2 regions of the Paenibacillus sp. FSL L8-0435 genome follow, and region 2 is predicted to be linked to the other one. Evidence: a T-box and tRNA genes for the amino acid it is inferred to sense, from the RefSeq annotation. Region 2 holds a T-box; the other holds one or more tRNA genes.
What was found. A T-box is a leader RNA that pairs with one kind of tRNA and senses whether it is charged. The one in region 2 lies ahead of tyrS (tyrosine--tRNA ligase), so its partner is inferred to be a tRNA-Tyr.
Positions count from the first base shown of each region.

Region 1: it has a tRNA-Tyr gene. The T-box ahead of tyrS (tyrosine--tRNA ligase) is inferred to sense a tRNA for this amino acid. The anticodon was not compared.

Region 1 covers NZ_CP150185.1:138,775-148,593, forward strand. The annotation lists gene dnaX (DNA polymerase III subunit gamma/tau) at 1-883, shown strand, start outside; gene NST33_RS00665 (YbaB/EbfC family nucleoid-associated protein) at 925-1,236, shown strand; gene recR (recombination mediator RecR) at 1,272-1,871, shown strand; gene NST33_RS00675 (DUF2508 family protein) at 2,052-2,327, shown strand; gene NST33_RS00680 (pro-sigmaK processing inhibitor BofA family protein) at 2,360-2,629, shown strand; rRNA gene NST33_RS00685 (16S ribosomal RNA) at 2,978-4,530, shown strand; rRNA gene rrf (5S ribosomal RNA) at 4,636-4,752, shown strand; tRNA gene NST33_RS00695 (tRNA-Ile) at 4,789-4,865, shown strand; tRNA gene NST33_RS00700 (tRNA-Ala) at 4,888-4,963, shown strand; rRNA gene NST33_RS00705 (23S ribosomal RNA) at 5,170-8,097, shown strand; tRNA gene NST33_RS00710 (tRNA-Ser) at 8,179-8,270, shown strand; tRNA gene NST33_RS00715 (tRNA-Met) at 8,314-8,390, shown strand; tRNA gene NST33_RS00720 (tRNA-Val) at 8,400-8,475, shown strand; tRNA gene NST33_RS00725 (tRNA-Thr) at 8,481-8,556, shown strand; tRNA gene NST33_RS00730 (tRNA-Asp) at 8,566-8,643, shown strand; tRNA gene NST33_RS00735 (tRNA-Phe) at 8,665-8,737, shown strand; tRNA gene NST33_RS00740 (tRNA-Tyr) at 8,750-8,835, shown strand; tRNA gene NST33_RS00745 (tRNA-Lys) at 8,843-8,915, shown strand; gene NST33_RS00750 (helix-turn-helix domain-containing protein) at 9,035-9,819, shown strand, end outside.
Region 2 covers NZ_CP150185.1:4,239,500-4,249,318, reverse strand. The annotation lists gene NST33_RS18900 (nucleobase:cation symporter-2 family protein) at 1-737, shown strand, start outside; gene NST33_RS18895 (YdiU family protein) at 1,051-2,520, shown strand; gene NST33_RS18890 (Imm63 family immunity protein) at 2,612-3,064, shown strand; gene NST33_RS18885 (DUF4375 domain-containing protein) at 3,075-3,524, shown strand; T-box leader at 3,624-3,851, shown strand; gene tyrS (tyrosine--tRNA ligase) at 3,968-5,230, shown strand; gene NST33_RS18875 (YxcD family protein) at 5,387-5,665, opposite strand; gene NST33_RS18870 (hypothetical protein) at 5,671-6,168, opposite strand; gene NST33_RS18865 (PadR family transcriptional regulator) at 6,267-6,833, opposite strand; gene NST33_RS18860 (carbonic anhydrase) at 7,007-7,582, opposite strand; gene NST33_RS18855 (carboxypeptidase M32) at 7,932-9,446, shown strand; gene NST33_RS18850 (ABC transporter substrate-binding protein) at 9,606-9,819, shown strand, end outside.

The DNA.
Region 1 (9,819 bases), 3.0 Mb from region 2:
TTTCCGTGATTTGCTTATGATTAAGATGGTACCTGATGCAGATAAACTGACGGACCGGGTACTTAATCCGGAATCTTTCCGTGATATGGCGGAGTCATTCACCAGGGAACAACTGTTCCACATGATTGACACCCTTAATCGGTACCAGAGTGAAATGAAATATGCAGTACAACCACAGACATTATTTGAAGTTGCATTGCTTAAACTGTGTAGTATTCCAGCTCAAGGTGAGGCTTCTATTCAGGTGGGAGCTTCAGCTCATGCAGCACCTGCCGATGGAGGAGAGATCAACCGCTTGAAGCAGCAGCTTGCTGAGTTGGAGAAGAAGTTGGATCGTGCACTGAAAAGTGGTTTGTCTGGTGGAGAAGGTGCATCGAGTGCTCCATCTCGCCCGGCAACAAGAGCGCCGGTATCGAGAGGCAATTCGCCTGCGAAGCTTCCTGCACAGTTGGATCAGTATGTTGCACGCAAGGGAGCCCCTGAGTTCGCAGAGATCAGCAAAAAATGGAGTCAGATCCTGCAACGAGTGAAGGAAGAGAGGGTTACCGTCCACGCCTGGTTTGTGGATGGTGAGCCGGTATCATTGCTTGAAGACAATGTGTTGGTTGCTTTCAAAAACAACATTCACCGTGAAACAACGGAGAAGCAGGCTAACCGTGAAGTCATTGAGCGGGTGTTGTCGGAACAGCTTGGGCGTCCTGCACGATTGGTGACGATGATGCTCAAAGATTGGACCGGAGCAATGGAGGGAGCTTCTGAAGCGCCAAAGGAGGACTTTAAGCTTGAACCTGAGCATGAAGACGGCGGTTCAGGCAACAAACAGCCTTGGATTGATGAAGCTATCCAGCTCTTTGGTGAGGACCTTGTAGTGATCAAAGAATAATGCGCATAGCGCGATAACCATAACAAAGGAGATGAACAATTATGAACAACATGAACCAAATGATGAAACAAGTGAAGAAAATGCAGGAGCAAATGCTGAAAGCACAAGAGGAACTGGCGGACAAAACAGTCCAAGGTACTTCTGGTGGCGGTGTAGTGACGGCTGAAGTTAACGGACACAAGAAATTGCTTGCTATCACGATTAAACCTGAAGCGGTAGATCCGGAAGATGTTGAAATGTTGCAGGATCTCGTTATGACAGCTGTTAATGATGCAATGGCCAAAGCCGATGAGATTGCCAACAAGGATATGGGCAAGTTCACAGGCGGCATGAATATTCCGGGATTATTTTAATTAAAAATTGATCCTGTCAAAGGAGACACAATCGATTGTATTATCCCGAACCAATAGCCAAGCTGATTGATGCCTTCACCCGGTTGCCGGGTGTAGGTCCCAAGACGGCAGCGCGTTTAGCTTTTCATGTGCTTAACATGAAGGAAGATGACGTTATCGATTTTGCCAAAGCGCTCGTAAGTGTGAAGCGTAATCTTCATTACTGTTCTGTATGTTGTAATATCACTGATACGGACCCATGTCGCATCTGTCAGGATAAGTCTAGGGATGTCTCTGTAATCTGTGTAGTTCAGGATTCGAAAGATCTGGTGGCCATGGAGCGCACCAAGGAATTCGATGGGTACTATCATGTGTTACAGGGCGCGATTTCACCTATGGAGGGAATTGGCCCAGACGATATTCGTTTGAAGGAACTCCTGATTCGATTAAGTGATGAACGTATAAAAGAGATCATCTTGGCGACAAACCCCAATATTGAGGGGGAGGCTACAGCGATGTATATCTCCCGCTTGGTACGTCCGTTTGAGATCAGTGTGACCCGGATTGCGCATGGATTGCCTGTAGGTGGCGATCTTGAGTATGCGGATGAAGTGACCCTTTCCAAAGCGTTGGAAGGGCGCAGGGAGATGCGTTAGTGTGTTCAATTTACGCAGCGGACTTCCTTGGTAACTTCGGATGCTAAATAAGTTTCGATGTGCAAAGAGAGCCTTAGGGCTCTCTTTTTTTTATGAAGAAAATGAATGTCCGAGTTCTAAGTTTGTCCTTTCCCTGATAAGTATGAGAATATGCTGTGCTGATCAGGAGGGGGAGAGTTTATGTTTTTGTGGCGAAATACACGGAACTCGGTAGAGAAACACAACAGAATGTTGAAGGAACTTGAGGCGGATCAGATCTATGCAGATATTCAGATGGCTAAGCAGGAATGGGAACGGGCTATGAGACAGTTTGAAGATGCACAGGGGCAGGATGAGATTGATTATGCCATTTATGTATTGGAGGCAGCTGAGCGGAAGTACCAGATCCACTTGAGAAGAGCAAAGCGAGCCAGAGCTAATGATGATGTTACATCACAACGGGGGATTAGTATGTAGACGCGTTTACATTAAACATGGAGGTGTAACATATGAAGAGTATCATACTGGGAAGTGTATTGGTTATATCATTACTGGGGCTTATCGTTATTTTATTCAGAAAGCGGATAGGGTTATCGTTTTTCACGTCATTTGGAATTCATCTGGTGTTGGCTGCAGTAGGGATATATATCGTGAATTATTCTGGCTGGATTACAGGAACCTACATCCCGCTGAACCCTGCAACGATAGGGACTGTAACTGTTTTGGGATTGCCAGGTGTGGGGCTATTATTAGGGTTGAAAATTTCTTTGTTCGGATAGTTGACTCGCAGGATATTTATATGGTACATTATATCTCGTTGCTTTGCTTGCTTGGTTAGATGCTTTAGATGAAATGAAGGAGCTCATTACGAACTTCGAAAAAGAATTTCAAAAAAACACTTGACCAAAACAAACGAAGTATGATATATTATAAAAGTCGCCGCTGAGAGAAAATGGTGACGAAAAAACGAGTTTGATCTTTGAAAACTGAACAACGAGTGAGTAAACATTCTGCTTGCAGAATGAACGCAAAAGTTGGAGACAAGCCTTGGCTTGGATCGACTGGAGCACAAATGAGATTTTTAATCTCGTCAGATTCAAAATGAGCTTATCGCTCTTTTCAATACTTTATTGGAGAGTTTGATCCTGGCTCAGGACGAACGCTGGCGGCATGCCTAATACATGCAAGTCGAGCGGAGTTGATAGGAAGCTTGCTTCCTTGATACTTAGCGGCGGACGGGTGAGTAACACGTAGGCAACCTGCCCTCAAGTTTGGGACAACTACCGGAAACGGTAGCTAATACCGAATAGTTGTTTTCTTCGCCTGAAGGAAACTGGAAAGACGGAGCAATCTGTCACTTGGGGATGGGCCTGCGGCGCATTAGCTAGTTGGTGGGGTAACGGCTCACCAAGGCGACGATGCGTAGCCGACCTGAGAGGGTGATCGGCCACACTGGGACTGAGACACGGCCCAGACTCCTACGGGAGGCAGCAGTAGGGAATCTTCCGCAATGGGCGAAAGCCTGACGGAGCAATGCCGCGTGAGTGATGAAGGTTTTCGGATCGTAAAGCTCTGTTGCCAGGGAAGAACGCTTGGGAGAGTAACTGCTCTCAAGGTGACGGTACCTGAGAAGAAAGCCCCGGCTAACTACGTGCCAGCAGCCGCGGTAATACGTAGGGGGCAAGCGTTGTCCGGAATTATTGGGCGTAAAGCGCGCGCAGGCGGTCATTTAAGTCTGGTGTTTAATCCCGGGGCTCAACCCCGGATCGCACTGGAAACTGGGTGACTTGAGTGCAGAAGAGGAGAGTGGAATTCCACGTGTAGCGGTGAAATGCGTAGATATGTGGAGGAACACCAGTGGCGAAGGCGACTCTCTGGGCTGTAACTGACGCTGAGGCGCGAAAGCGTGGGGAGCAAACAGGATTAGATACCCTGGTAGTCCACGCCGTAAACGATGAGTGCTAGGTGTTAGGGGTTTCGATACCCTTGGTGCCGAAGTTAACACATTAAGCACTCCGCCTGGGGAGTACGGTCGCAAGACTGAAACTCAAAGGAATTGACGGGGACCCGCACAAGCAGTGGAGTATGTGGTTTAATTCGAAGCAACGCGAAGAACCTTACCAGGTCTTGACATCTGAATGACCGGTGCAGAGATGTACCTTTTCTTCGGAACATTCAAGACAGGTGGTGCATGGTTGTCGTCAGCTCGTGTCGTGAGATGTTGGGTTAAGTCCCGCAACGAGCGCAACCCTTATATTTAGTTGCCAGCACTTCGGGTGGGCACTCTAGATAGACTGCCGGTGACAAACCGGAGGAAGGTGGGGATGACGTCAAATCATCATGCCCCTTATGACCTGGGCTACACACGTACTACAATGGCCGGTACAACGGGCTGCGAAATCGCGAGATGGAGCCAATCCCAACAAAGCCGGTCTCAGTTCGGATTGCAGGCTGCAACTCGCCTGCATGAAGTCGGAATTGCTAGTAATCGCGGATCAGCATGCCGCGGTGAATACGTTCCCGGGTCTTGTACACACCGCCCGTCACACCACGAGAGTTTATAACACCCGAAGTCGGTGGGGTAACCGCAAGGAGCCAGCCGCCGAAGGTGGGATAGATGATTGGGGTGAAGTCGTAACAAGGTAGCCGTATCGGAAGGTGCGGCTGGATCACCTCCTTTCTATGGAGAATCGTTTCCCGAGTGGAAACATTCAAATACAAAATCTAGCCAGGTCGGCTAGTTACTCACTCGTTGCTCAGTTTTGAGAGCTTAAACTCTCAAACGTTTGGTGGCGATAGCGAAGGGGTTCCACACGTTCCCATCCCGAACACGACCGTTAAGCCCTTCAGCGTCAATGGTACTTGGACCGCAGGGTCCTGGGAGAGTAGAACGCCGCCAAGCGTAACCCATTTTGGGTTCAAATAGTATATGTAATGTGGGCCCTTAGCTCAGTTGGTTAGAGCGCACCTCTGATAAGGGTGAGGCCGGTGGTTCGAGTCCACCAGGGCCCACCATCTATACCTTTAAACTTTATATGGGGCCATAGCTCAGCTGGGAGAGCGCCTGCCTTGCAAGCAGGAGGTCAGCGGTTCGATCCCGCTTGGCTCCACCAAAAATGTTTTACAAGTTTGTTCTTTGAAAACTAGATATCGAAACGAAACAAACGCGAATTAGAACATTCCTTTAAGCTGAACTTGTGCAAACAAGTCAAGTGTATAAAGGTAGTTAAATTGCTTTTGTGATGGTATCGGGTGAGAGCGACTTTTGGCTTTGCGCAAGCAAAACAAGGGAGGCGAGCGACCGAAACCGGAACAAAATGGTTAAGCTACTAAGAGCACACGGAGGATGCCTAGGCGCTAGGAGCCGATGAAGGACGTGGCGAACAACGAAACTGCCTCGGGGAGCTGTAAGCAAGCTTTGATCCGGGGGTGTCCGAATGGGGAAACCCAGCTGGGGTAATTTCCAGTTACTCACAACTGAATACATAGGTTGTGTAGAGGCATACCAGGGGAACTGAAACATCTAAGTACCCTGAGGAAGAGAAAACAATAGTGATTCCGTCAGTAGCGGCGAGCGAACGCGGAGAAGCCCAAACCAGAGAGCTTGCTCTTTGGGGTTGTGGGACGTCTCACATGGAGTTACAAAGGAACCGGTTAAGCGAAGAGGTCTGGAAAGGCCCGCCAAAGAAGGTAAAAGCCCTGTAGTTGAAAGTCTGTTCCCTCCGAGACGGATCCCGAGTAGTGCGGGGCACGTGAAACCCCGTATGAATCCGGCAGGACCATCTGCCAAGGCTAAATACTTCCTAGCGACCGATAGTGAAGCAGTACCGTGAGGGAAAGGTGAAAAGCACCCCGGAAGGGGAGTGAAATAGAACCTGAAACCGTGTGCTTACAAAAAGTCAGAGCCCGTTTTAGGGGTGATGGCGTGCCTTTTGTAGAATGAACCGGCGAGTTACGTTCCCGTGCAAGGTTAAGGTGAAGAGCCGGAGCCGCAGCGAAAGCGAGTCTGAATAGGGCGATGTAGTACGTGGACGTAGACCCGAAACCGGGTGATCTACCCCTGTCCAGGGTGAAGGTGCGGTAACACGCACTGGAGGCCCGAACCCACGCATGTTGAAAAATGCGGGGATGAGGTGGGGGTAGCGGAGAAATTCCAATCGAACTCGGAGATAGCTGGTTCTCCCCGAAATAGCTTTAGGGCTAGCCTCGGAAAACAGAGTCGTGGAGGTAGAGCACTGATTGGGTGCGGGGCCCGCAAGGGTTACCAAGCTCAGTCAAACTCCGAATGCCATAGACTTACTTCCGGGAGTCAGACAGTGAGTGCTAAGATCCATTGTCAAAAGGGAAACAGCCCAGACCATCAGCTAAGGTCCCCAAGTGTGTGTTAAGTGGGAAAGGATGTGGAGTTGCACAGACAACCAGGATGTTGGCTTAGAAGCAGCCACCATTGAAAGAGTGCGTAATAGCTCACTGGTCGAGTGACTCTGCGCCGAAAATGTAACGGGGCTAAACACACCACCGAAGCTATGGCTTGATGCTTTGCATCAGGGGTAGGGGAGCGTTGTATAAGGGTTGAAGGTGTACCGTAAGGAGCGCTGGACATTATACAAGTGAGAATGCCGGTATGAGTAACGAAAAGATCAGTGAGAATCTGATCCGCCGAAAGCCTAAGGGTTCCTGAGGAAGGCTCGTCCGCTCAGGGTAAGTCGGGACCTAAGGCGAGGCCGAAAGGCGTAGTCGAAGGACAACAGGTCGAAATTCCTGTACCACCGTAAGCCGTTATGAGCAATGGGGGGACGCAGTAGGGTAGTGACGCGGACTGATGGATGTCCGTCTAAGCAGTGAGGCTGATGTGTAGGCAAATCCGCACATTGTAAGGCTGAGCTGTGATGGGGAGCGAAAATTATAGTAGCGAAGGTCATGATCTCACACTGCCAAGAAAAGCCTCTAGCCAGGTGATGGTGCCCGTACCGCAAACCGACACAGGTAGGCGAGAAGAGTATTCTAAGGCGCGCGGAAGAACTCTCGTTAAGGAACTCGGCAAAATGACCCCGTAACTTCGGGAGAAGGGGTGCCCCGGTAGTGTGAATAGCACGAGGGGGCCGCAGTGAAAAGGCCCAAGCGACTGTTTAGCAAAAACACAGGTCTGTGCGAAGCCGTAAGGCGAAGTATACGGGCTGACGCCTGCCCGGTGCTGGAAGGTTAAGGGGAGTGGTTAGGGAGTAATCCCGAAGCTGTGAACCGAAGCCCCAGTAAACGGCGGCCGTAACTATAACGGTCCTAAGGTAGCGAAATTCCTTGTCAGGTAAATTCTGACCCGCACGAATGGCGTAACGACTTGGGCGCTGTCTCAACGAGAGATCCGGTGAAATTTTAATACCTGTGAAGATGCAGGTTACCCGCGACAAGACGGAAAGACCCCATGGAGCTTTACTGCAGCTTGATATTGAATTTGGGTACGATCTGTACAGGATAGGTGGGAGCCTTTGAAGCATGAGCGCCAGCTTGTGTGGAGGCAACGTTGGGATACCACCCTGATCGTATCTAGGTTCTAACCTGGTACCGTAATCCGGTGCGGGGACAGTGTCAGGTGGGCAGTTTGACTGGGGCGGTCGCCTCCTAAAGAGTAACGGAGGCGCCCAAAGGTTCCCTCAGAATGGTTGGAAATCATTCGAAGAGTGCAAAGGCATAAGGGAGCTTGACTGCGAGACCTACAAGTCGAGCAGGGACGAAAGTCGGGCTTAGTGATCCGGTGGTACCGCATGGAAGGGCCATCGCTCAACGGATAAAAGCTACCCTGGGGATAACAGGCTTATCTCCCCCAAGAGTCCACATCGACGGGGAGGTTTGGCACCTCGATGTCGGCTCATCGCATCCTGGGGCTGAAGTAGGTCCCAAGGGTTGGGCTGTTCGCCCATTAAAGCGGTACGCGAGCTGGGTTCAGAACGTCGTGAGACAGTTCGGTCCCTATCTGTCGTGGGCGTAGGAAATTTGAGAGGAGCTGTCCTTAGTACGAGAGGACCGGGATGGACGTACCGCTGGTGTACCAGTTGTTCCGCCAGGAGCACCGCTGGGTAGCTATGTACGGACGGGATAAACGCTGAAAGCATCTAAGCGTGAAGCCCCCCTCAAGATGAGATTTCCCAGTATGTAAGACCCCTTGAAGACGACGAGGTAGATAGGCTGGGGGTGGAAGTGCAGCAATGCATGGAGCTGACCAGTACTAATCGGTCGAGGGCTTATCCAATAGCAAGTTGTAATTCGCGTGTTTCGTTTCGAATCTAGTTTTCAGGGAGCAATCCTTGAATGATGTTGATGATTGTTATTCGGAGAGATACCCAAGTGGCTATAAGGGGACCCTCTGCTAAGGGGTTAGACTGCGTAAGCGGTGCGAGGGTTCGAATCCCTCTCTCTCCGCCATCTTTACCTAAAGGTGGACAAGCAATCAAGACATAATTAATATGGCGGTGTAGCTCAGCTGGCTAGAGCGTACGGTTCATACCCGTAAGGTCGGGGGTTCGATCCCCTCCGCCGCTACCATATTACCCAGGAGGCTTAGCTCAGCTGGGAGAGCATCTGCCTTACAAGCAGAGGGTCGGGGGTTCGATCCCCTCAGCCTCCACCATATACGCCGGTGTAGCTCAACTGGTAGAGCAACTGACTTGTAATCAGTAGGTTGGGGGTTCAAGTCCTCTCGCCGGCACCATTAATGCCTGGAACCGTGGTGTAGTTGGCCTAACATGCCTGCCTGTCACGCAGGAGATCGCGGGTTCGAATCCCGTCGGTTCCGCCATTAATCCTAAAAATTAAATATGGCTCGGTAGCTCAGTCGGTAGAGCAGAGGACTGAAAATCCTCGTGTCGGCGGTTCGATTCCGTCCCGAGCCACCTTTAATCCCTGGAGGATTAGCGAAGTGGCCAAACGCATCAGACTGTAAATCTGCTCCCGTACGGGTTCGGTGGTTCGAATCCATCATCCTCCACCAGTTTTATGAGTCATTAGCTCAGTTGGTAGAGCACCTGACTTTTAATCAGGGTGTCGAAGGTTCGAGCCCTTCATGACTCATCTTTAAGAAAAGAGTGATTAATCATTAATTTGATTAGTCGCTCTTTTTTGTTATGTGATTTTAACTCAATATGGATTTTTATTAATACTCGGCAAGATATGATAAACTAGTAGAAAACATGCAGAGTGGTGACGTTCATTATATGAAGCTCATACCTGATCTAAAACAGCAAATTGAAGTCATTATTGGCACAACTTTGGACGAATATGAAATTACAATAGAAGAATGGATGCAATCCGTGGAAAATCTGATTGGTCATCATGAGAATTCAGAGACTTTTGGTGATGATGAAGGTGAGAGTCAGGAGTTATCTGATCAATCTGCATCTCCAAGTTCATCCGATGTGATCAGTTTGAATACGGGAGAGCGTATATTTTTTAAGGTTCGGATGAATAAGAAAGAAGAGACCGTCGTGTGTTGGGGATGCGCTGCAAGATCTATTACCTTGGAAACACGGCAATTGATCGAGCTTGTAATCCGTACTAACACGGCTCTACCCGATGAGGTACAACCTGTTGTATATGAGAATGATAGGGAGCAGTATTTGACTGAATTGGGTCTCTGGCTTAAAGAGCAGGTTGAACAACCTACCGAAAAGGAAGCTGAAGCTGTTCCTGATCGCTTTGTAGTGGCAGCAGAGTTGAATACGGAGAAGATTCTCTTCTTGCTGCAAGGAGATACACCGGATGCCCATCGTTTACGATCCAAGGAGCTCAACAAGTTGCTTGAGAGTTACTTTGGCGAGGAGATTGTCTTGATTCCTTTGGGGGAGCAAGAGTGGATTTTCATGGGTGATAAAGAAATTGTTACAGAAGAAGCCGAGGAAGATACAACGGAGGCCAAAAAGGACTCACTGAACGCTTTTTGTCTGGGGTTGCATGAATTGGTTGCCAGTGAGTGGGC
Region 2 (9,819 bases):
GAACCCTCATCGCAGCTATCATGGGAAAAGTGAATTTTGCCTCTGTACAGGAAGCCTCCTGGTTCCATTTGCCTCAACCCTTTTACTTTGGATGGCCTACCTTCGAAATCGGCCCAATCATTACAATGATTATTGTAGGTACGGTGGTTATCATCGAATCAACAGGTGTATTTATGGCTTTGAGCAAAATCTGTGATCAACCAATCAACGAAAAAGATCTGGCACGGGGATATCGCGCAGAAGGTCTCGCGTTTGTTCTAGGTGGCATATTCAATGCCTTTCCATACAATACATTTGCTCAGAATGTCGGTTTGGTTCAGCTCTCCAAGGTGAAAACGACCAATGTGGTGGTTGCAGCCGGAGGTATTCTAATCTTTCTGGGACTCATTCCGAAGGTAGCTGCTTTTGCAACCATTATTCCAAGTGCTGTCCTCGGAGGAGCGACTGTTGTCCTGTTTGGAATGGTCGTCTCATCCGGGATCAAAATGCTACAAAACGTCGACTTTGGCAAACAATCCAATCTATTGATCGTGGCTTGCTCCGTTTCACTTGGGCTCGGCGTTACTGCTGTACCCGACCTGTTTGCCCAGCTTCCTCAAAGTATTCGGATTATTGTTAGCGATGGTATTATCACGGGAAGCCTGTCAGCGATCCTGCTTAATGTCTTCTTTAACCTTGCTTTGAAAAAAGAGAGCTTGCCAGTACAGCCTGTACAGGCTCAAGAAGCACACACGTAATCTTTGTAATAACAGATGTGTCATCTGGTAGTAAGAGGAATAGATCCAAGAGGGTTTTCTGGGAAGTGGAGTGAAAGACACTGATTCCACTTGGCAAAGAAATCTCTTGGATTTTTTTGTGCTTACGATTCATGAGGAATGCAAAAGGCATGCAAATATGCTAAAGTTTCATCAAGAACATTTTAGATGTTCGTTTAAGTCAACAACATCTTACATTGAATTTCCATGCGACTACATAAATGAGCATTGGTTCACAAGGCTACAATATAACCAAGGGATATCCCTGGGGTACAGAAAAGGAGTTGTGATCACCATGCAACAAGAAACATTGAACAAAGGGTGGAACTTGGAGAATAGTTATGCGAAGTTACCGCAACCCTTTTTTACAAGTCAGGGCGCAGTGCCTGTTGAATCACCAAAGCTGATCATTTTCAATCGACTGCTTGCATCCAGCCTAGGACTGGATGTGGAGTCTCTTGACAGTGATGAAGGAGCGCAAATTTTTGCAGGTAATTCGATTCCGGAAGGAGCCGAGCCTTTGGCTCAGGCCTATGCAGGACATCAATTTGGCAATTTTAACATGCTTGGAGATGGACGTGCTTTGCTGCTGGGTGAACAGATTACGCCACAGGGCGAGCGAGTGGATATCCAGCTCAAAGGATCAGGAAGAACACCCTACTCCCGTGGGGGAGATGGACGTGCTGCTGTAGGGCCCATGTTGCGTGAGTATATTATTAGTGAAGCGATGTATGCACTGGGTATTCCAACGACACGCAGTCTGGCGGTGGTATCAACAGGAGAAAACATTATCCGTGAAACAGAGCGGCCGGGTGCCATTTTAACCCGGGTGGCTTCCAGTCATATCCGGGTAGCAACCTTCCAGTATGCAGCCAGATGGGGATCTATCGACGATCTTCGGGCGTTGGCTGATTATACGTTGCATCGACATTTTCCTGATGTTGCCCAAGCTGAGAATCGCTATCTTTTGCTCCTTCAGGAAGTAATTAAACGGCAGGCGGCACTCATTGCCCAATGGCAGCGTGTTGGTTTCATTCATGGCGTGATGAACACGGATAACATGGCGATCAGTGGTGAGACCATCGATTATGGTCCGTGCGCCTTTATGGATGCTTACAATCCTTCAACCGTATTTAGCTCCATTGACAGGCAAGGTCGCTATGCTTATGGTAATCAACCGTATATTGCGGGGTGGAATTTGGCTCGTTTTGCCGAGACGCTTCTGCCGTTGCTGCATGAAGATGAAGAACAGGCCGTGCAACTCGCTCAGGATGCTATCGCACAATTTTCTGAATTGTACCATCATCATTGGCTCAAGGGAATGCGTGCCAAACTGGGCTTGTTGGATGAAGAGGCCGAAGATGAAGCGTTGATCAAGGAGCTTCTTGAACTCATGGAGAAGCATAGTGCAGATTACACCAATACGTTCCTGGCATTGACCTTTGATAGGTTGGAAGGGACAGCTTTGTTTGGCACGCCAGAATTTGCTGAATGGAATGAGCGGTGGCAAGCAAGATTGGACAGACAGCAAAGGGAGAAGGAAGTCTCTCGGGAGTTGATGAGAACGAACAATCCAGCCGTCATTCCCCGCAATCATCGGGTTGAGGAAGCCCTTGAGCAAGCGGAGAACCACGGAGATCTTAGCGTGATGCAGAAGCTTTTGGCAGTTCTTTCAGATCCGTTTGCGCACTCACCTGAGCAGGCTGAATATGCCGAACTACCTGCACAATGCAATACTTCGTATCAGACTTTTTGTGGGACCTGATTGAACAGTATGGAATGAAGAGGCTGCCTTGGGCAGCTTTTTCATTTTTTCATTCTGTCATCGACGTTACTTTATAGAGGCAGGTGCATTCATGTCCAACATGTTAAGCAAAGAACAATTGGCAGACATCCTTTTACAGCTTTTAGAGCGTACATCGTTCCCTAGGGAACAGATGCAGAACTATGTTAACCGCTTGTTTGAGAGCTTTAAATGGGATGGGGTGCCTTATGTAGAGGCTGAAGAAGATGCGTATATCGTTCGAATATACGAACGTGGTCTCGTTTCATTGGAGAAACGGGTGAAACAGCCGGATGGAGTCATCTATTGGTTGCTGGAAGATATTATTTTCACCGCGACGCATGTAGGGTTGTTGGAAAGACATGGCGTGGATAATAAAGAGACGCATTTGAACTACACAAATGAAGTGATGAAGGACCTGAACAGGGGTGTTCTGGAAGCCTTCCAGCAGATCGGTGATCCGTATTTACATTGGCATCAGACGGGTAAACGACAGGAGTTAGAGAGCATGCATAAAGAAAAGTGAGGTGTGTTACATGAGCGAGCAAGATATTAATGATGTATGGTATGACTTTGCTGTGTTATTTGTCGAAAAAAAGAATGAATCTGAACAGGGCTTGGCATCGTTGACTTCGAACGAGCAGGACATTGCAGCTTTATGGCTGTTAGAGGCGGATGTCTTTAATGGCGGTTTTATACAGTTTTTCTGCAACTGGGGGGAAGAGGTATACCGTTACGCGTTGCGGGCATTACATATCATTGGTGCGACTCAAGTCGTGGAGATTATAACGTCAGCATATGGCTGCATTGAGCACTTGAAAGAGGATGAAAGGCTTACTGAACTATGGGATATACCTAAATTCCTGACAAAGGAACAAGAGCAGCAGTTAGATGCGTTAGATCTGCAGTTTTGGAACAATGAGGATCAGGTCGCGGAGAAAGCGTATGGTTATTATCACGGAAAATTGAACATGATGATTATATAATCTGGTTTCAACTGTGCATCCGTGGTTCAGTTCAAAGATTGTATACTTGGTCTTGCAATGACTGAAACGTTCGGCTATACTTGCTATAAATTGAATACATGAATCACGTTGATAGAGCGCAGTAGCGGCTTTGTCCCTGTTACAGAAAGTCAGGGGTTGATGGAACCTGATACATACAAGGGCTGCGAATTACACTCTGGAGTACTTGGGTAATGCCAAGCGGATGGGCAAACGATATATTGCCAAAAGTGGTATGGATAACGTGTTAAGCTCACGTGTTGTCCATGCAATTTGGGTGGTACCACGGTTATGATAATCGTCCCTGTGTCTAATGAAGACAAGGAGGCGATTTTTTTGTGTCCAAAAAAGCCGTTCCAGCGTGTAATTTCGTATTTTAACGTAGATCATGACTGAATCTTGAGGATAGAAAAGGGGTTATACACATGAATATTATTGATGAACTACAGTGGCGTGACGCCATTAACCAGCAGACAGATGCAGAGGGACTGCGTGAGTTGACCGAAACCAAATCAATCTCATTGTACTGCGGCGTTGACCCTACGGGGGACAGCATGCATATCGGACATCTCATTCCATTCATGATGCTGAAACGTTTTCAACTGGCAGGACACCGTCCAGTCATTCTGATTGGTGGAGCTACAGGAACGATTGGTGATCCAAGTGGTCGGCAGGCTGAGCGTTCTTTGCAAACGATGGAGCAAGTGCAGGAGAATGTGGATGCACTGACAGCGCAGATGAAGAAGTTGTTCGTAACAGACGGTGATAATCAGGTTCGCATGGTGAACAACTACGATTGGACACACAAAATCAATGTGATTGAATTCTTGCGTGACTACGGCAAAAACTTTAACCTTAACACAATGTTGGCTAAGGATGTGGTTGCGAGCAGATTGGAAGGCGGAATCTCGTTCACCGAGTTTTCCTACCAGATCCTTCAATCACTCGACTACCTGCACCTGTTCCAGAACGAAGATGTACAGCTTCAAATCGGTGGTTCGGATCAATGGGGTAACATCACAAGTGGTCTTGATCTGATTCGTAAAAAAGAAGGATCTGAAGCGAAGGCGTACGGTCTGACCATTCCACTCATGCTCAAATCCGACGGTACCAAATTTGGTAAAACAGCTGGCGGCGCAATCTGGCTTGACCCGAACAAAACAACACCATTTGAGTTCTACCAGTTCTGGGCGAATACAGATGACCGTGATGTCATTAAATACTTGAAATACTTTACTTTCCTCAGCAAAGAACAAATCGAAGCTTTGGCTGAAAAGGTAGAGACAGAGCCGCACAGACGTGAAGCACAGAAAGCACTCGCGGAAGAAATGACAAAATTCGTTCACGGCGAAGAAATGCTCGAACAGGCTAAGCGTATTACAGCGGCGCTGTTCAGTGGTGATATCCGTTCCCTGACAGCAGATGAAATCGAGCAGGGTTTCAAGGAAATGCCAACATTCGAAACGGACGGGGAAGCGAAAAATATCGTCGACTGGCTCGTAGATCTGGGGTTGGAGCCATCCAAACGCCAGGCGCGTGAGGATGTCACTAAAGGCGCGATCTCCATGAACGGTGAGAAAATCACGGAGCTTGAATTCACAGTGTCGGCAGAGCATGCCATTGGCGGTAAATTCATCATTATCCGTAAAGGTAAGAAGAACTACAGCCTGGTTAAACTTCAATCGTAGTTTCCAAGAATTAGAACGTAACACAGAGACGTATAGAGACTACAATAGACGCACAAATAGAGCTACAAATACAGAAACAAAAAGACCGCCTTCCATCTCTGTCAGGCGACAGAGGGGAGGCGGCCTTTCGTATATCAGGCCAGTGAGTGACCTATCTTATTGATTAACGATCGCTGTGATTTCTTCATCCAGATCAAGTCGTACATTCTCACGGTACGCCCGGATGTTGTATTCACTGTGCAGGTAACGAAGAATCGCTTCAATCATATTGGACTCCACCAGATATTGACTACGGCCTTGAATCCAAACTTCAGCGGAATAACCTGTATCTTCTTCCCAACTCAGTTCTACATTCACATCGGTTGGACGTACACCTTTACGTTCTGCCATATGAATACAGATTGCATTCACAATTTCATCCATGCTCAGAACCATAGAGATTAGTACCGTCCATTTCTGTTATGGTCATCATCACGATCATTGCGACGGTCATAACGACCATCCGCTGCAGGTTTGCGACGATTGGAGATGGCTCTGAAGAGTGCCATAGCCAGCATAACAATCAACATAATTGCTGCAACGTTCACGAGCAATCCAAGGATGTTACCCAGAGCGCCCATGCCACCGAACAATCCGCCAAACATCATACCAGCAAGACCACCAAGCATCATGCCTTTCATGAATCCGCCGCCACCGCCGAAGAATCCGCCACGGTTCGTTGTAGCTGCTCCATTGCTGGAATTGTTATTCGTATTCGATTTGCTTACATTGCTGTCGGATTTCTTAGGTGTATTGCTATAACTTTTTGTACCGGATTTGAATCCGCCACCGCGTCTTGCATCTGCAGAATCCGGATTCGCTACTCCCACTGTTGCGAACAATAATGTAAAGGCCATAAATACCATCATTAGATGTTTAACTCCGAATTTTTTCTTCATTGTAAAGATCGTAACCCCCCGATTAATTTGTTTGAATCGCCCAAAAATGGACCTTACTCATGTAATACGGTCAACTTGCAGCAACGTTTCAAATTTTATTAAATTTCTGAAACGCTTGGACTTGGGTCTTGAATTGCAGCTTGGCCATCAAGCAATTGGGTAACCCAATGACACCATTCCAGGCCTGTTTGTGCGTGCATCAACCCTTTTTGTACCAGGATGTAGCTTCCAAAGTCTCGGTTGCCTACACGAAGATTATCCTGAGGTATACGTGACTTCAGATCCTCGAAATAACGTATGCGTTCCATAAACCAGCTTTTACGCTCGTTAAGAATGCGTCTCATGCTTCCGTCTTCCGCTATGCCAACACACAAAATACGCAAATTAAATTCATCGCGTGTAACAGGTGCGGTAACAGGAGTAATCATCCATTCCAAGAGCTTTTCAATGCCTTTTTCCGTAACTGCGTACATTTTCTTGTCCGGTTTGTCAGACTGTTGTACCCAGCGGGAGGCCAATAACTCATCGTTTTCCATCTTGGACAGGAGTGGGTAGATCTGGCTGTGTTTCGCCTGCCAATGTGGCTGGATTTTCAGCATCAGATCATAGCCCGATGACTCCTCGCGGGTGAGCAGCCCGAGCAATCCGTAGGAAAGTATGTTCATGCACATGTCTCCTTAATATTAGGGCTAGGTCAGAGAGAACAATCGTTTTTACTTTCTTTGACCGCTTTCATAAAAAGTGTACACTGAAACTGTATGGTTTGACAACCTGACAGAACAACTGCCTTAATTTAGACAAAAAAAGTGCGAACCATAAGGTCCGCACTCCAAACCATTTAGAGAGATGCCTGTTGTCCATACCCCTCAGCGACAAGATCAAGCTCACCTGTGGCAGAATCGATAACCATGCCGTGGACGGGTACATTGGGAGGAAGTAATGGATGCTTTTTGATCACTTCCACAGTATGTTTTACCCCTTCTTCAACGCTGTCAAACCCACGCAACCATTTTTGTAAACGGATGCCCGAATTCTCCAGAGTAGTCATGACTTCTTCCGATACACCACGCTCTACCATATGTCCAATCATGGTCTCAGCGTGAAGGGAAGCCATACCACATTCCGTATGTCCCACTACCAGGACTTCATCTGCACCCAATTCATAGATGGCGACAAGTACACTACGCATTACACTCCCGAAAGGCTGAGAGATAATTGCGCCTGCGTTTTTGATGATTTTCACATCGCCGTTTTTCAAGTTCATAGCCTTGGGCAGCAATTCCACCAGACGTGTATCCATACAAGTGATGATAACCATCTTTTTGGTTGGAAACTTGCCAGCCGTATACTTTTCGTATTCTTTGGTCTCGACAAATGATTTGTTGTAAGTCAAAATCTCTTGAATGTTGTTCATGTCCATTGCCTCCTGTTATCCAATACGACGAGCACGGCCACTTGCATATGATGCAGCTTGTCCTACGCGCCTTTGCTTTAATAGTATTTCACGGTCAGCAGATGGCATTACTCCAACCCTTTAGAGGTTGTTCAAAAAGTCCACTTTTGATTACGAATCATGCCTGAGGGCATCATCAGCATCGAAGTTGAACGCCATTTCTATCTTCTCGGTAATGAAAATCAGACTTTTTGAACACGTATCTTAAGGAGAATAATGCAATTTTCATCTGTTAAAAGTTGATTATACGCAATGCAAAAAGTATCATCAATAGGGTATAACATTTTTTTTGAAGAGGTGAACGATAACAATGGATAAACAAACACAGGAACATTTGGAATCCTTCCGTAATCTGGCTCGTAAAATTAAGAGCTATCATGAAGCCATTGGTTTGCTTCACTGGGATCTGCGCACAGGTGCGCCGAAAAAAGGCGTTCCGACTCGTTCGGAGACGCTGGGTATGTTGTCCACCGAAGCATTCAAGTTGCAAACCTCGGCTGACATGAAGACTTACCTGGATGCATTAACGACTCCAGCGGTATTGGAACAGCTCGAAGATATAGATCGTCGTCTGGTTGAAGATTGCAAGAAAGAATATGATCGCAGTCAATCCGTACCACCGGAAAAAGTACAAGCATATACCGTGCTCACGGCCAAGTCCGAAACCGCATGGGAAGATGCCAAGCATAACAGTGATTTTGCAGGGTTCTCCCCATATCTGACAGATATCGTTAAGCTCAAACAGGAGTTTATTGATTATTGGGGTGTGAAGGATACACGTTATGATACGTTGCTTGATATGTATGAACCGGATCTGACGGTTGAGAAAGTGGACGCTGTGTTCGCTCGCCTCAAAGCACGTTTGGTGCCTCTGCAAGAGAAGATTAATGCTTCAGAAAACAAGCCAAATACAGCGTTCCTGAATCAGTTGTTTGACACCGAACAGCAGGAAAAATTCAGTCTGTTCATCTTGGAACAAATGGGCTATGACTTTGAAGCTGGACGATTGGACGAGAGTGTTCATCCTTTTGCAACGGGCCTTAACCCGGGTGATGTGCGGATCACAACACATTATCTGCAAGATGATGTAGCAAGCGCAGTCTTCAGTTCACTGCATGAGGGCGGACATGCCCTGTACGAGCAAAATATTGATGACAGTCTGGCGGGTACCCTTCTTGCCGAAGGAACGTCCATGGGGATTCATGAGTCCCAGTCCCGTCTTTGGGAAAATATGATTGGTCGCAGCCTACCATTCTGGACACGTTATTACAAAGATTTGCAGCAGCATTTCCCGCAACTGAGCGAGGTTGAACTGGAAGATTTCTATCGTGCAATCAACCGGGTGGAGAGTTCACTCATTCGGATTGAAGCGGATGAACTGACCTATAACCTGCATATTATTATCCGATATGAGATTGAGAAAATGTTATTCAACGATGGTCTGGAAGTGAAAGACCTGCCGGAGACCTGGAATGCAAAATACAAGGAATACCTCGGTATTATGCCAACGAATGATGGAGACGGCGTTCTTCAGGATGTTCACTGGTCTGGTGGTGACTTTGGTTACTTTGCTTCGTATTCTCTGGGTAATATGTATGCAGCTCAAATTCTACATACATTGCGCAAGGAAATGCCGGAATTTGATACCTTCATTGCCGAAGGTAATCTGATTCCAATTAAGGAATGGCTTACAGACAAGATCTATCGGTATGGTAGAAGTCGCACACCTTCCGAATTGATTGTTGCCGTAACGGGTGAAGAATTGAACCCGGATTATCTGGCCGATTATCTGGAAGCCAAATACGCCGAGATTTACAAGCTGTAGGTATCCCATATATACCATATTGAATAACATTTCGAAGAGCTGAAGAGTCGGGCATTATTGCCCGGCTCTTTTTTGCATTTAAGTTCTTAACCTTTTGTTGGGCATCGGCATATCCATAATAGAGAGAAACTGCTGAAACCAGTGAAGGAGGGAAACAACATGAAATACACGCCATGGTTCGTCCGGGGCATCGTTATTCTGCTGATTATCATTGTGGCACTCACCAGCTGTAATAAGGAAGAGAATGAAGCCAAGATTACGATTGGCGAAGTGACTCGTTCGGTATTTTACGCACCGGAGTATGTCGCTGTGGCTCAAGGTTTTTTTGAAGAGCAGGGACTTGAGGTGGATATTCAAACGACTGCTGGTGGTG